Regions from separate parts of the Pseudomonas sp. MWU13-3659 genome, predicted to be linked through region 2. Evidence: riboswitches for the same ligand, from Rfam matches in the RefSeq annotation. Region 2 holds a riboswitch; each other region holds the start of a gene.

What was found. Region 2 has a riboswitch for cobalamin ahead of NGM28_RS25810 (ABC transporter ATP-binding protein). Riboswitches for the same ligand answer to the same signal wherever they lie in the genome.
Region 1: another riboswitch for cobalamin. It lies ahead of cobW (cobalamin biosynthesis protein CobW); the one in region 2 lies ahead of NGM28_RS25810 (ABC transporter ATP-binding protein).
Region 3: another riboswitch for cobalamin. It lies ahead of NGM28_RS22755 ((2Fe-2S) ferredoxin domain-containing protein); the one in region 2 lies ahead of NGM28_RS25810 (ABC transporter ATP-binding protein).
Region 4: another riboswitch for cobalamin. It lies ahead of NGM28_RS02585 (TonB-dependent receptor); the one in region 2 lies ahead of NGM28_RS25810 (ABC transporter ATP-binding protein).

What each region holds. Positions count from the first base shown of each region.
Region 1 covers NZ_JAMSHW010000003.1:100,595-103,796, forward strand. Annotated here, with positions in the region: gene cobN (cobaltochelatase subunit CobN) at 1-1,006, opposite strand, end outside; gene cobW (cobalamin biosynthesis protein CobW) at 1,010-2,077, opposite strand; cobalamin riboswitch at 2,179-2,377, opposite strand; cobalamin riboswitch at 2,439-2,663, shown strand; gene NGM28_RS05510 (CbtB domain-containing protein) at 2,771-2,956, shown strand; gene NGM28_RS05515 (CbtA family protein) at 2,967-3,202, shown strand, end outside.
Region 2 covers NZ_JAMSHW010000038.1:30,497-33,698, reverse strand. Annotated here, with positions in the region: gene NGM28_RS25820 (FecCD family ABC transporter permease) at 1-184, opposite strand, end outside; gene NGM28_RS25815 (ABC transporter substrate-binding protein) at 184-1,146, opposite strand; gene NGM28_RS25810 (ABC transporter ATP-binding protein) at 1,143-1,919, opposite strand; cobalamin riboswitch at 2,029-2,234, opposite strand; gene NGM28_RS25805 (winged helix-turn-helix transcriptional regulator) at 2,257-2,652, opposite strand; gene NGM28_RS25800 (ester cyclase) at 2,785-3,202, shown strand, end outside.
Region 3 covers NZ_JAMSHW010000025.1:19,169-22,370, reverse strand. Annotated here, with positions in the region: gene NGM28_RS22770 (c-type cytochrome) at 59-433, shown strand; gene NGM28_RS22765 (hypothetical protein) at 794-1,051, shown strand; gene NGM28_RS22760 (DUF3077 domain-containing protein) at 1,196-1,483, shown strand; cobalamin riboswitch at 1,675-1,879, shown strand; gene NGM28_RS22755 ((2Fe-2S) ferredoxin domain-containing protein) at 1,974-2,711, shown strand; gene NGM28_RS22750 (DUF3630 family protein) at 2,827-3,156, shown strand.
Region 4 covers NZ_JAMSHW010000002.1:30,812-34,013, forward strand. Annotated here, with positions in the region: gene NGM28_RS02585 (TonB-dependent receptor) at 1-1,101, opposite strand, end outside; cobalamin riboswitch at 1,211-1,415, opposite strand; gene NGM28_RS02590 (MFS transporter) at 1,492-2,865, opposite strand.

The DNA.
Region 1 (3,202 bases), on a different contig from region 2:
CCAGGTCCTTGAAGCTGACCGGCCGGGTGATGATGCGCCCATCCAGTTCCGGCAAGGCGATATGCATGGCCAGGTCGCGGGCGCCCAAGCCCTGCTCGCTCTGTTCCCAGGCAGGCTGGTTGTCCTGGGCGCAGATCGCCTGCAACACCGGCACGTCGCGGCGCAGCGGGCGCAGGTTGGGTTGTTCGGGGCTGGACAAGGCGAAACCGGTGGTATTGATCACCACTTCGGCCTCGACCTCGTCGAGCCAGCTTTCAACCTGATCGAGGCAAGCACGCTCCTTGAGGCTGGCCACGGCGATCGGCAATGGGTTCAGGCCGCAGGCTTGCAGGCGCTGGCAGAACACATCGATGAAAGCCGTATTGGCGGCTTGCAGGTGCGAACGATAGAACAGCAATGGTGCCACCGGGAACGCCGGGTTCCACTCAGCGTACCAGTCCTCCAGCACCGCGCTGACCTTGCCTGGGTGGTACACCGCAGTGCGCGGCAACGGTTGCGGCTCATGCCACGGGTAGTCACGCCCGAGCCATAGGCTGGCCAGGCAGTTGAACAGGTTGACGGCGTTGGCCTTGCCGCCCTGGCGCAGGTAGTGCCAGAGCCGCTCGGCTTGCTCGCCGCGCACCGTGCCCAGGTCGGTCAGTTCCGGATCGGGACGGTCATCGCCGGGCACCAGGATCAGTTGCACGCCTCGGTTGGCCAGTTCCACCAGTTGCTCGACACCATAGCGCCAATAGCCGACGCCACCGTGCAGCGAGACCAGAATCACCTTGGCGTGACGCAGCACCTCGTCGACATAGAGGTCGACCGAGGCATGGTTCTGCACCTGCATGGGGTTGGCCAGGCGCAGGCTGGGGAAGTCCTCCGGCAACTGCTCGGCGGTTTCGGCGAGCAGTGCCAGGTGCGAATCACCGCTGCAGAGGATCACCAGCTCGGCGGGGGTCTGGCCGAGGTCGGCGATGCTGTCGTCCGGCACGAAGCCGCCGGGCTGGGTCCGCAGCAGGTGCATGGGTCAGGCGCCCAGGGCCTGGCGCAGGCGCGCCTCCAGTTGCGCGGCGTCGAGGTCCTGGCCGATCAGCACCAGGCGGGTGATGCGCGGCTCCTCGCTGCGCCAGGCGCGGTCGAAGTGCTTGTCGAAGCGGGTGCCCACGCCCTGGATCAGCAGGCGCATCGGCTTGCCGGGGATGGCGGCGAAGCCCTTGGCGCGCAGGATGCCGAACTCGGTGACCAGTTGCGTGAGGGCGTCGAGCAGCAGGCTCTCGTCGGCTTCGGGCAGGTCGATGGAGATGGAGTCGAAGGCGTCGTGGTCATGGTCGTCGTGGTCATCGCCATCGTGATGCGAGTCGTGGTGGGTGCGGCGGCCATCGATATGCGCCTCGGACTCGGCCCCCACGCCCAACAGCACCTCCAGCGGCAGGCGACCGCTGCTGGCCTCGATCACCTTGACCGCTGGCGGCAGTTCCTCGGCCACCTCTTTACGGACCTTGGCCAGGCCCTCGGCGTCGATCAGGTCGGCCTTGTTCAGCACCACCAGGTCGGCGCTGGCCAGCTGGTCGGCGAACAGTTCGTGCAGGGGTGACTCGTGGTCGAGGTTGGGGTCGAGCTTACGCTGGGCATCGACTTGGTCCGGATACGCGGCGAAGGTGCCTGCGGCCACGGCCGGGCTGTCGACCACGGTGATCACCGCGTCGACGGTGCAGGCATTGCGGATTTCCGGCCACTGGAAGGCCTGGACCAACGGTTTGGGCAACGCCAGGCCGCTGGTCTCGATAAGGATGTGGTCCAGGTCGCCACGGCGGGCCACCAGCTCGCGCATCACCGGGAAGAACTCTTCCTGGACGGTGCAGCACAGGCAACCGTTGGCCAGCTCATAGACGCGGCCATTGGCCTCTTCCTCGCTGCAACCGATGCTGCACTGCTTGAGAATTTCGCCATCGATGCCCAGTTCGCCGAACTCGTTGACGATCACCGCGATGCGGCGGCCCTGGGCGTTGTCGAGCATATGGCGGAGCAAGGTGGTCTTGCCCGAGCCGAGGAAGCCGGTAACGATGGTGACGGGGAGCTTGGCCAGTGTTTTCATGTCGCGGTGCCCTTGGCGGCTGTGGCGCGGGCATGCAGGACGATAGCCACGGGCCCTGTCGGCCTGGCTGGTTCGCCACCGGATCACCCCGCCCGGTTGAAAGTCGAAAACGTCGCGAGGCAGGTCTCCTGGCTCGCACTGTGCCGGCAGGATTGCCAGCGGGATGGCGCCTTCCCGCGCGTGCGCAGTGGCTGTGCCGATCCGTTCCAGTGCCTACAGTTGCGGGGGCAGCCGCGGCATCGACCGCGTTCCCGTCTTAGCTCCGGCCAACGCCGGAGAACCTCGAAGCGGCAAGGCTACGCAGAGCCTGGCTTGCGGTCAACCGCCGCCGCCATTGACGCAATGGTTCGCCCCATGATTTGCTAGCGCATTGCGTTCAGGTGCCCCCTTGGGGTGAAACGGGAAACCGGTGCGTCACGCCTCTCTCTACTAGAGGCCGGACAATGCCGGTGCTGCCCCCGCAACGGTAAGCGAGTGAAGCGTCTTGACCACTGTGCCCGTCGACTCGGCATGGGAAGGTGACGCCAACAACGGAGCCCTGCTCCACCTCGCCAGCCCGGAGACCGGCCTGACACCACATGAACACCCCGCGGTGGGCGGGCGCTGTCGCATACCTGGGCGAGCTTCGTCCGGGGTCGCCGCGCTTGCCCGTTGCCCCAATGCCCGACAAAAGCAACAGCAGAGGAACGCGTCATGCCCATCACCAGCACGAAACACAGCATCGCCACCCCCGTCAGCCTCAGCCAGCGCATGATCGTCGCCGTCGGCGCCAGCCTGCTCGGCCTGTGCCTGGTCTACTTCGCCGGTTTCTCGCACATCGAAGCGGTGCACAACGCCGCGCACGACACCCGCCACAGCGCCGCCTTCCCCTGCCACTGAGTACGCCCGCATGATCACGCGCATCGCCCGTACCGCGGGCTTCAGCGGGCTGCTGGCTGCCCTGCTGCTGACCCTCCTGCAAAGCGTTTGGGTGGCCCCCTTGATTCTTCAGGCGGAAACCTACGAGAACGCCGCCCCCGCCGCCGAACACCACGAGCATGGCGAGGCCGCCACGCCCCACGAACATGAGCACAACGCCGAAGCCTGGGCACCGGAGGACGGCTGGCAGCGTGTGCTGTCTACCAC
Region 2 (3,202 bases):
GCTCTTGGCCACGGCTGAAGTTGCCAGCCTCGGCGAGCCCTGCCTGCTTCAAGGCGATGTCCAGCACATTGGCCAGCGGCACCTGGGCCGCGCCGAAACCGAGTGAAACCAGGCAGGACAGCAGCAGGGCGGCCACCAGCCCGACGAGCAGCAGCCGGTAGGCCGAGGGGCTGCGCAGCGGCATCACGGCCGTGCCTGCGCGAACAGTTGCGGGTGCAGGGCGCCGGCCAGTTGCTCGATGGCGTCGGCGTTGTCCACCGAAGGGGTCACCTGGAGGTAGGACAGCACCACGAAGCGGCGCTCGCGGATGGCTTTCACGTCGGCCAGCGCCGGGAGCTGGAGCAGGAAATCGCGTTTCTGCTGCCTGGTGGTCGGCCCATAGTCGACGATCGCGATCACCTCGGGGTCGCGCTCGACGACGCTTTCCCAGCTGACCTCGGTCCAGCTGGCCTGCACGTCGGCCATCACGTTGTCGCCACCGGCCGCCGCGATCAGTGCTTGTGGCATGCCCAGGCTGCCGGAGGTGGTGGGGCGGTCCTCACCGCTGTCGTAGAGGAACACCTTGGGGCGGTCGTGGACGTTGGCGAGGGTCTGGGCAACCCGGGCGACCCGCTGGCGCAGTCCGGCGATCAGCGTCTGGGCACGCGGGGCCACGTCGAAGATCCGCCCGAGGTTGTCGAGGTCGGTGTAGAGGTCGTCGAGGCTCGCCGGGCGGCGGGGCATGATCCGCGAGCAGGACTCGCTCAGCTCGTACACCGGAATACCGAACGATGCCAGGCGCTGCGGCGTGAGCGTCCCGCCAACCTCCATGCCGTAGCCCCAGCCGGCGAACAGGAAATCGGCGTCCACGTCCAGCAGGTTCTCCACCGATGGGTAGCGTGGCGCCAGTTCCGGCAGGCCCGTCAACGCCTGGCTCAAGGAGGGGTCGAGGGTCTTCCAGCCGCTGATGCCGCTGTAGCCGATCATCCGCTCGCGCAGGCCGAGGGCCAGGAGCATGCCGGTCAGGTTGATGTCGTGGCTGACCGCCCGTTGCGGTGCCTGCTGGAAAGTCACCGTGCGGTCGCAACTGCGCACGTTCACGGGGTAGTCGCTGGCCGCCGCGATAAGGGGCAGGGCGGCAAGCAGGGTAAGTATCGATCGCTTCATGCGGGGCTGATCCAGGTGATGCGCGGGTGATGGGCCAAGGGGTGGCGGTCGACCAGGGCGCGGGTGCCGAAGACCTCGGCCAGGCACTGCTCGGTCAGCACCTCGGCGGGCGTGCCGCCCGCTTTGATGCGGCCTTGCTCGATGACGTACAGGCGGTCGCAGAAGGCGGCGGCCAGGTTCAGGTCGTGGAAGCTCGCCAGCAGGCCCAGGCCGGTGCCGCGCAAATGCTGCAGCAGCGCCAGCTGGTAGCGCGGGTCGAGGTGGTTGGTCGGCTCGTCCAGCACCAGCAGGCGCGGTTGCTGGGCCAGGGCCCGGGCCAGCAGCACACGCTGCTTTTCGCCACCGGACAGGTGGGCGAAGCCTTGCTCGGCGCGGTCTTCCAGGCCCAATTGGCGCAAGGCGGCCTCGATGGGCGCCGGGTCGCCGTCACCGTCGAGCCAGCCCAGGTGCGGCGTGCGGCCCATGGCGACGACGTCGCGCACGCTGAGGCCGAAGTCCTCGGGGAACTCCTGCAGCATCACCGCGATGCGCTGGGCCACCCAGAGCGGCGGGCGTTGCCAGACATCCTCGCCATCGAGCAGCACGCGCCCGGCCAGCGGGCGATTGAAGCGGTAGGCGCAGCGCAGCAGGCTGGTCTTGCCGCTGCCGTTGGGGCCGATCAATCCAACGAACTCGCCGGGGCGCACGTCGAGCGTGACATCGTCGAGCAGGCGTGGCTCGCCGGCAGCGGGTGACCAGTGCAGGCGCTCGATGCGCAGGAGGGGTGAAGACATGCAAACGCGCCCGTAGCGAGAAAGTGAAGCCCGGCGAGGTGGACGCATGAAGGCATTGCAGGCAGCGGGCCGCCCCAAGACCGGCACGCGCCCGCCCACCGCGGGAGTTGCCAAACAGAGGTTGCAGGCCGGTCTCCGGGCTTGCGAGAGGGGCGGGCATTCACCTTCCCATGCCGTCGGCACAGTGGTCTGTCGAATGCCTTGCTCGCTTACCGTTGCGGGGGCAGCGCCGGACTTCTCGCGATAAGCGAGGCACCGGCTTCCCGTTTAACCCCTGGCACGGCGGCCAGGGACACCTGAAACAAGGGGCGCATCTGAGCATTTATGCGCGGGCGAGTCAATCGAGGTGGCGCGCAGCCTGGCGGTCGTACTGCTGCTGGGCCAGCTGTATCGCGGGCATGTTCGACTCCGCCCAACGTGCCAGGCGCTCGACCGTGTCGCCCAGGGTCGCACCCAGTTCGGTCAGCGCGTACTCGACCGTGGGCGGCACGCTCGGATGCACTTCACGCTCGATCAGCCCGTCGCGTTCGAGGCGCTTAAGGGTTTGCGAGAGCATTTTCTGCGAGACCCCGGCCATGTCCCGGCGCAGTTGGTTGAAGCGGATGCGTTCGCCAGCGCTGAGGCGGTCGATCAGCAGCAGCGCCCATTTGTCCGCCAGGCGGTCGAGCACCAACCGCGCGGGGCAGGCGGGGGCGAATACGTCGTAGGCGGGGCATTCCCGGTAGTGGGCCATGCGGGGGTTACTCCAGGGTGACCAGGTGAGTGAAAAGTGCCTTCTTGAGGGCTTGGCGCCGACTGGATAGGCTTGTCTGCATGGTTCGCGGCCGCGCCATGCCTTCTCTGACGACACTTCAAGGAAATGAACATGAATACCGAATCCAAGGCTTCGGGGATGCGTGCCGGCCGCTGGTTGACGCCTCTGCTGCTGGCAGCTGCCGCAAACCTGGCCAGTGCCGGCGAACTGGTTGCGCCAGCCGTGCTGGTGGTCGACCACAGCCTGCCCAAGGCCCAGCTCGAACAGCAGATCCTCGCCGCCCGGCGCTATGACACCTTCTGGAACACCGGCGACGAAGCCATGGCCCGCGCCGCGCTGGCCGCGGACTTTCGCGACAACACCCTGCCGGCAGGACGGCTGCAGGGTGTCGAAGGCCCGCTGAACGCCTCGAAGGCCTTCCGCGCGGCGGTGCCGGACCTGCGCTGCGAAGTGCTGCAGATGATCGTTGCCGGTGACCGGGTCACCGCGGCCCTGCGCTTTACCGGGCATTTCACCGGCAAGCTGGGCG
Region 3 (3,202 bases), on a different contig from region 2:
GGTGGTGGCGTGTGATGCTGGTATCAAATGGATTTTGAGCCGTGGGAGCTGCTTGGGAATGAATGTTTCACGTATTGCGATGCTGGGGTTCTTGTCACTGCTGCAAGCGCCGCTGTCCTTGGCGGAAAACGCCAACGGAAAAAACCTCTTCGTGCAGCGGTGTGCCGTGTGCCATGGCGCGGATATCAAGGGGACGGGGCCGTTGGCCAAAAAGAGCAACCCGCCAACGCCGGACCTTACCAGCGCTGCGTTCAAGAAGCGCTTGAACGACTATCCAGGCGTTATCGTGTCTTCGGTCATCCTTCGCCCAAATGGAAACCTGATTCCGAAAACGCTGCAGGAGAACGGGGTGAAGATCCCGCCGCATGCCTGGAGCGTCAAGGATTTTCGCGACCTGCATGAATACATGAGTGGCGTGATTTTGAGGAAATGACTAGCTGGGGATGAAGTCCCACATGGGCTAATCAGACTTTCCCCATTTCACGTAGGGCGTTTCCCAAGCATGCTTTGAGCACTTTTGCGCTATCGAAGTGACGGCTAGTCTCGCCGGGTCGTTGCCAAATCAACGACCGGGCCTGCAAGCCCGTCTGAACATCGATCTGTGCTCACTTTCTGAGTCGCTGGCGCTTGTCAGTGGTTGTGCTCAATGGTGGCTGCGTGCGGTTGGCCTTCGGGCCGGCCGGGTTAGTGCTCGATGTTCCCCGGACTTGCAGACCCGCACGTAGCCGCCACCCATCTCCCGGCAGGTGATCGGGTGCCCGGTTGATCATTCATGAACGTCGAGTATGAAGTCATGTTGAAGATCGTCCCGGATCCACCACCTTCCATCGAATCCCCTCATTTCCTCGAAGACACCTTGGTCCACGCCACCGAGTACGTCATGTGCGCGCTGGCGGTGACGCATCAATCGCTGACTCACCTGCCCAAATCACCTGCCACGCTGGTGATGCTGACGGTGATGCACGAACTCGATGCCACCCGCACGTTGCTGGAGTCGGCGTTGGCTCAGCTACAGATGAGCACCCGGCCGCCGTCATACACGCTGCACTGACAGCCCTGCGCAGGCCCCTGTAGGAGCGGCTTCAGCCGCGATGCAGGCACCGCGGTACCTGGCACCAGCGTTGCTGGTGATCGCGGCTGAAGCCGCTCCTACAGGTAGCTCGGTCACCCCTTCAAAGCTTCAGAGGAACCTCGAATGGACAACGATCTCCCAGCAGACCACGGCCAACTCGGCTGGACCGTCGGCGCGTGCACGTTCATGGAAGGCGCCACCAAAGGCACGCGCCTGTTCCGCGTAGAGCCCGGCAACTGCGCCAATCACGCCATGGAACAAGCCTCGGTGCTACTCGATAGCGCCCGCCGCGCCTCATTCATCGGTGTGATGGACAACGAACCGGTGCTGGTCTGGGCGTCGCACTACCTCAGCGATATGGCCAAGGCGTTGATGGACGATGCGCATATGGGGATCTTGAAGAAAGTCTGAAATGGCAACCCAGCCACGACGTTTCAAATAGGTGCGCAACCTAGGGGAATCGATGCCTTCGCCTGGTGATTGGCCCGGCTGTGCCGGGCATCGCCAGCAAGGCTGGCTCCTACGGTTCCTGGTGCAGCATTGGCCTCTGTGGGAGTGCCGGGCCTGGTTCACCACCTTGACGCGCACTGCACCGAATGTTCACATGCCGCCCAGTTTCAGGTGTCCCAAGCCGCCGCGCCTGGGGTGAAACGGGAAACCGGTACGCGCTTCGCGCCAGTCCGGTGCTGCCCCCGCAACGGTATGCGAGTGATGCCCTCAATCAGACCACTGTGGCCAGCCGGCCATGGGAAGGCGAGGGCATCCAGCCTCGCGAGCCCGGAGACCGGCCTGGAATCTTTTGGCGACAATCCTGCGGAGGGCAGGCATGGGTCGGTCTGGGCCCATGCTCGATGCCTGCCTGTGTGTGCTTCTGCGAAATTCACTTCGAGAAGAGCATGTGATGACTTACCAGCGCGTCTTGTTTGTCGGGCCGGGCCTTGCGGGCGGTTCAGCGGCCGAAGCTTTTGGCGCGGAGATCCGCCAGCTGCGGGGCGAATCCGCTCGGGACGATGTCGTCGACACCCTGGACGGGTTTGAGGGCCTGTGGGCGGTCTTGCGCAAGACCTTCGCCGACGGGCTGGAACGCGTGCTGGTGGTGGACCTGGAACCCATCTCCGACGGCGCCTACCTGGACTGGCTGCGCGATGAACTGGGGCGCATCGCACGTGAGCATGGGCACCAGCCGCAAGTCTGGGTCACGGCGCAGGCGTTGGGACGCCGTGGCCTGGATGCGCGAATGGCCTGTGCGAGCATCGAGGATCACTCACGGCATCTGGCCTGCGATCAGGTCAATGCCGTGGCAGCCGACGCCGACTGGTCGAAGATCCCGGACCATGCACGCCAGGTGTTCCTTTGCACTGGCCCGCGTTGCGTCCGTCGAGGCGCCTTGCCACTGTGGAAGCAACTGCGCCGCGAGTTGCTGCAGCGGCAACTGATCGAGGTGCCGGGTGGTGTGCTGCTGACGCGCACGGCTTGCCAGTTCCCCTGCAACCTGGGGCCGGTGCTGACGGTGTACCCCGACGCTTGCTGGTATCGGGTGCGCGACAATGAAGAGGTGCAGCACCTCGTCGAGGTACATCTGTCGGGCGGCGAGGTTGCGACCAAACTGCTGGTTCACGGGCGAGAGCTCAATCGGTAGGGGTTGAGGGTTACGCCAAACATGCAAGTGGTCGTGCGTAGGTCATTCAGTCTCACTTTGGTGCGAGAGTCGGTTGGGTAGGGAAGGGATGTTCGGCTTTAATCCAGGTGGTGCTATGGCCGCTTACGACCCATTGCTGCCGCTCGCGAGAAACACGAAAATCTGCATTCGCTTGGTGAGGTGGCGCATGACGACCATAGAAATATCAGAACTCGCCGACTGGAAACTGTTCGAGAACGTGGCTCAGAAGCTTGAGCACGGATTAAGCGGTTACTGGAATGAAAAATTGGACGGACTTGACCAGCGCTATTGGGATCTCATAGTGGGCGAACAGACGCTTACCCTTCACCTTGAGCACTATCTGGGCATTTCAGTATCTGTACCTGATAATGCCGATGAGATGGCTCAACGAGTACGTGCATTGTTGAGTAGCTGTGGCGCGTAGCCGGCAGCGGCTGAAAGCACGCAGAAGCCGGTCAATACGGTCACTA
Region 4 (3,202 bases), on a different contig from region 2:
GCTGGCCAGGCCGAACAGCCTTTGGTCGAAGGTGAAGCTCTGGCGGTCGCCGAACTGCTCCTGGTTGTGCTTGATCTCCAGGTAGCTGCCCCGTTGCAGCAGGCCGTCATCGGCGCTCCAGGTGTAGTCCTCGGCGTTGCGCCAGTGGCGGCGGCTCTTGATGTAGTACAGCTGGTTACTGGCCGAGACCGTGTCGCTGAGGGTCCAGTCGGTGGTCAGGCGCGTCCATTCGTCGTGGTAGCGCTGCACATCGTTGCGCACGTTGTAGTTCTTCTTGCGCAGGCTGTCGCGGTAGTGGCCGTCGATCAGCGGCGTGCCGTAGTAGTTGGCGGGCTCGGCGTCGCCGCGCTCGTGGGCGAGGGTGAAACTCAGGTCGTCGCTGGCATCGAAGCGCAGGGCGGCGCTGAGCGACAGGTTGCGCGAGTCGGTGCGGTCGACCCAGCCGTTGCCTTCCTGCTTGTTGAGCGTGACCCGGTAGCTCAGGCGCTCGCTCAGGCCGCCGCCGCTATCCAGGCCCAGTTGCTGGCGGTCCCAGGAACCGTAGCCCAGGCGCAGGTGGTTGTGGATTTCGCCGGCGAAGGGTTTTTTCGGGATCACGTTGACCACCGCGCCGGTGGCGCCTTCGCCGTACAACACCGAGGCCGGGCCGCGCAGCACGTCGATGCGCTCGACCATCCATGGGTCGACCGGGAAGGTCAGGGTGCCGGCGCCGGTGTACAGCCGCGCGCCGTCGAACAGTGTCATCACCGAACCCTGGCCGCTGAAACCGCGGGCCGACAGGCCGGTGCCGCCATCGCCGGGAGTGCCGATGAAGGTGATGCCCGGGGAGCGGGTCACGGCGTCCTGCACGGTGAGGTTGTTGCGTTGCAGAATCTGCTCGGCGGTGATGCTGCTGGTGCTGGCCGGGGTTTCCAGGGCGCTGAGGTTCAGCCGTGAACCGGCCTGGGTCGGGGTGGCCAGGTCGATGGCCGAGGGTTCGCGGGTCTCGGTGACCGCCGTGGAGGGCAGGGTGAGCGGGGCACCCTCGTGGTCGTCGGCCAGGGCCGGGAGCGAGACAGCCAGGCAGGCTGCCAGGGTGTGTAGCTTGTTGAATCGGGACATGTCGTTCCACTGCTGCAGGAATGAATGGATCCCGGTGGAAAACACGCAAAGGCGAACCGCATACGCAGGCGCGCACGCGATGACCGGCCTGCGCCCGCCCACCGCGGGTTGCCAAGTAAGGCTTCAGGCCGGTCTCCGGGCTTGCGAGGGTCGTGAAGCCTTCACCTTCCCATGCGTGTGCACAGTGGTCTGTCGAAGGGTTCGCTCGCTTACCGTTGCGGGGGCAGCGCCGGACTTGTCGTGAAAACGACTCACCGGCTTCCCGTTTCACCCTGCGCGCGGCGGCGCAGGACACCTGAAACTGGCGCGCATCTGACCATCGAACGAGGGGGGAGTCAATCATCTGGAGGGGCAGACCTGTCCGTGTGCGACAGGCCTGGCCCGGGGCGTTCAATGCCCGAACGCTTTCAGGCTGCCCTTGCGATTGGCTTCATAGGCTTCCTGCGCCATGGGCGTTGCCTGCGGGTTGCCCAGGTCTTCCATGGCCAGCCGGTGGGTTTCCGGCGCCAGGTACGCCGCGAACGCGCACACGCAGGTGATGAAGAACGCCAGCCCGCCGACCACCAGCGGGATATTGTCCGAACCCGGAGGCGCCACGGTGGCGAACAGCGCCGGCAGCATGGCGGTGAGCATGGTGCCGACGTTCTGTGCGATGGCCATGGCCGAGACCCGGTAGCGGGTCTGGAACAGCTCGGGGTAGAAGCTTGGGAACACCGCGTTGTAGCCCTGGTAGACCATGCCCCACATGACGATCGAGGCGGCGAAGGCCAGCGGCACGTTCTGAATGCTGATCGCATACAGGTAGACGAACGCCAGCAGGCCCGAGCCCAGGCAGCCGGCGATCATGGTCGGGCGGCGGCCGATCCGGTCGGAGAGGTTGCCGACGAAGGGGATCACCAGCACCGCGACGATATTGCCCACCACCGGGATCCACAGGTACACGCTCTTGTCGAAGCCGACGCCGTAGGCCGGTTGCACCGCGTAGGCCGCGCCGAAGATGGTGGCGACCACCGGGATCACGTTCATCAATGCCATGAACATCACCAGTACCATGTGCTTCCAGCTGTGGCGGAAGGCTTCGCTGATCGGCGACTTGGCGACCTTGTCCTGCTGCTCTTCCTGGACGAAGGCCGGGGTTTCGTGGACCTCCTTGCGGATGATGAAGCCGGCCACCAGCACCAGCGCACTCATCAGGAACGGGATGCGCCAGCCCCATTCGTTGAAGGCCTCGCTCGGCATGAAGTAGGCCAGCGGCAGGAACACCGCCGCCGCCATCACCTGGCCGGCCTGCACGCCTTGCAGCGTGTAGCTGGCGTAGTAGCCACGGCGGCCGAACGGCGCGTGCTCCATGATCATCGAGCTGGCCCCGGAGATCTCGCCGGCCACGGCGAAGCCCTGGACCAGGCGCAGCAGCACCAGCAGCGCCGGGGCGAGCAGGCCGATGTCGTGGTAGGTGGGCAGCAGGCCCACGGCCATGGTCGACAGGCCCATCAGGAACATGCACAGCAGCAGCACGTTCTTGCGCCCGCGGGTGTCGCCCCAGTGGCCGAGCACGAAGGCGCCCACCGGGCGGGCCAGGTAGCCGACGCCGTAGGTGGCCAGCGAGGCGATGATGGCCATCTTCGGGTCGGTGGAGGGGAAGAAGATCTGCGGGAAGATCAGTGCCGCGGCCTGGGCGTAGATGAAGAAGTCGTAGTACTCGAGGGCAGAGCCGATCCATCCGCTGGCGGTGGCTTTCTTGGCTTGGGAGCTTGAGCGGGCCATGTTGTCTCCGTTGTGCTTGTCGGTGGCCGAAAGGTCAGCGCGCACGGGGCGCGTGAACCGGGGGGCGATAAGGAGAAGACGAACATGGCGGTGCGGATCGCAGGGCGAGGAACGTGAGCATAGGTCGGTACCCGTTTTATTGAACTTATTATGTGGTGACGTTGGGCGGTGCGGCGCAGGACCCGCCGAACGACCGGCGTGGCAGCGAGAAAGGCCGGCGGGGGCCTGCGACTGGTGTTCATGGTTGTTCACGGGGGTGGGTGAATCAATTCGCCGGAACGGGTTTTGTTCGGTAATCGAACGAAAACTAACTATTCCGTACAAAGTTCGTTGCCGG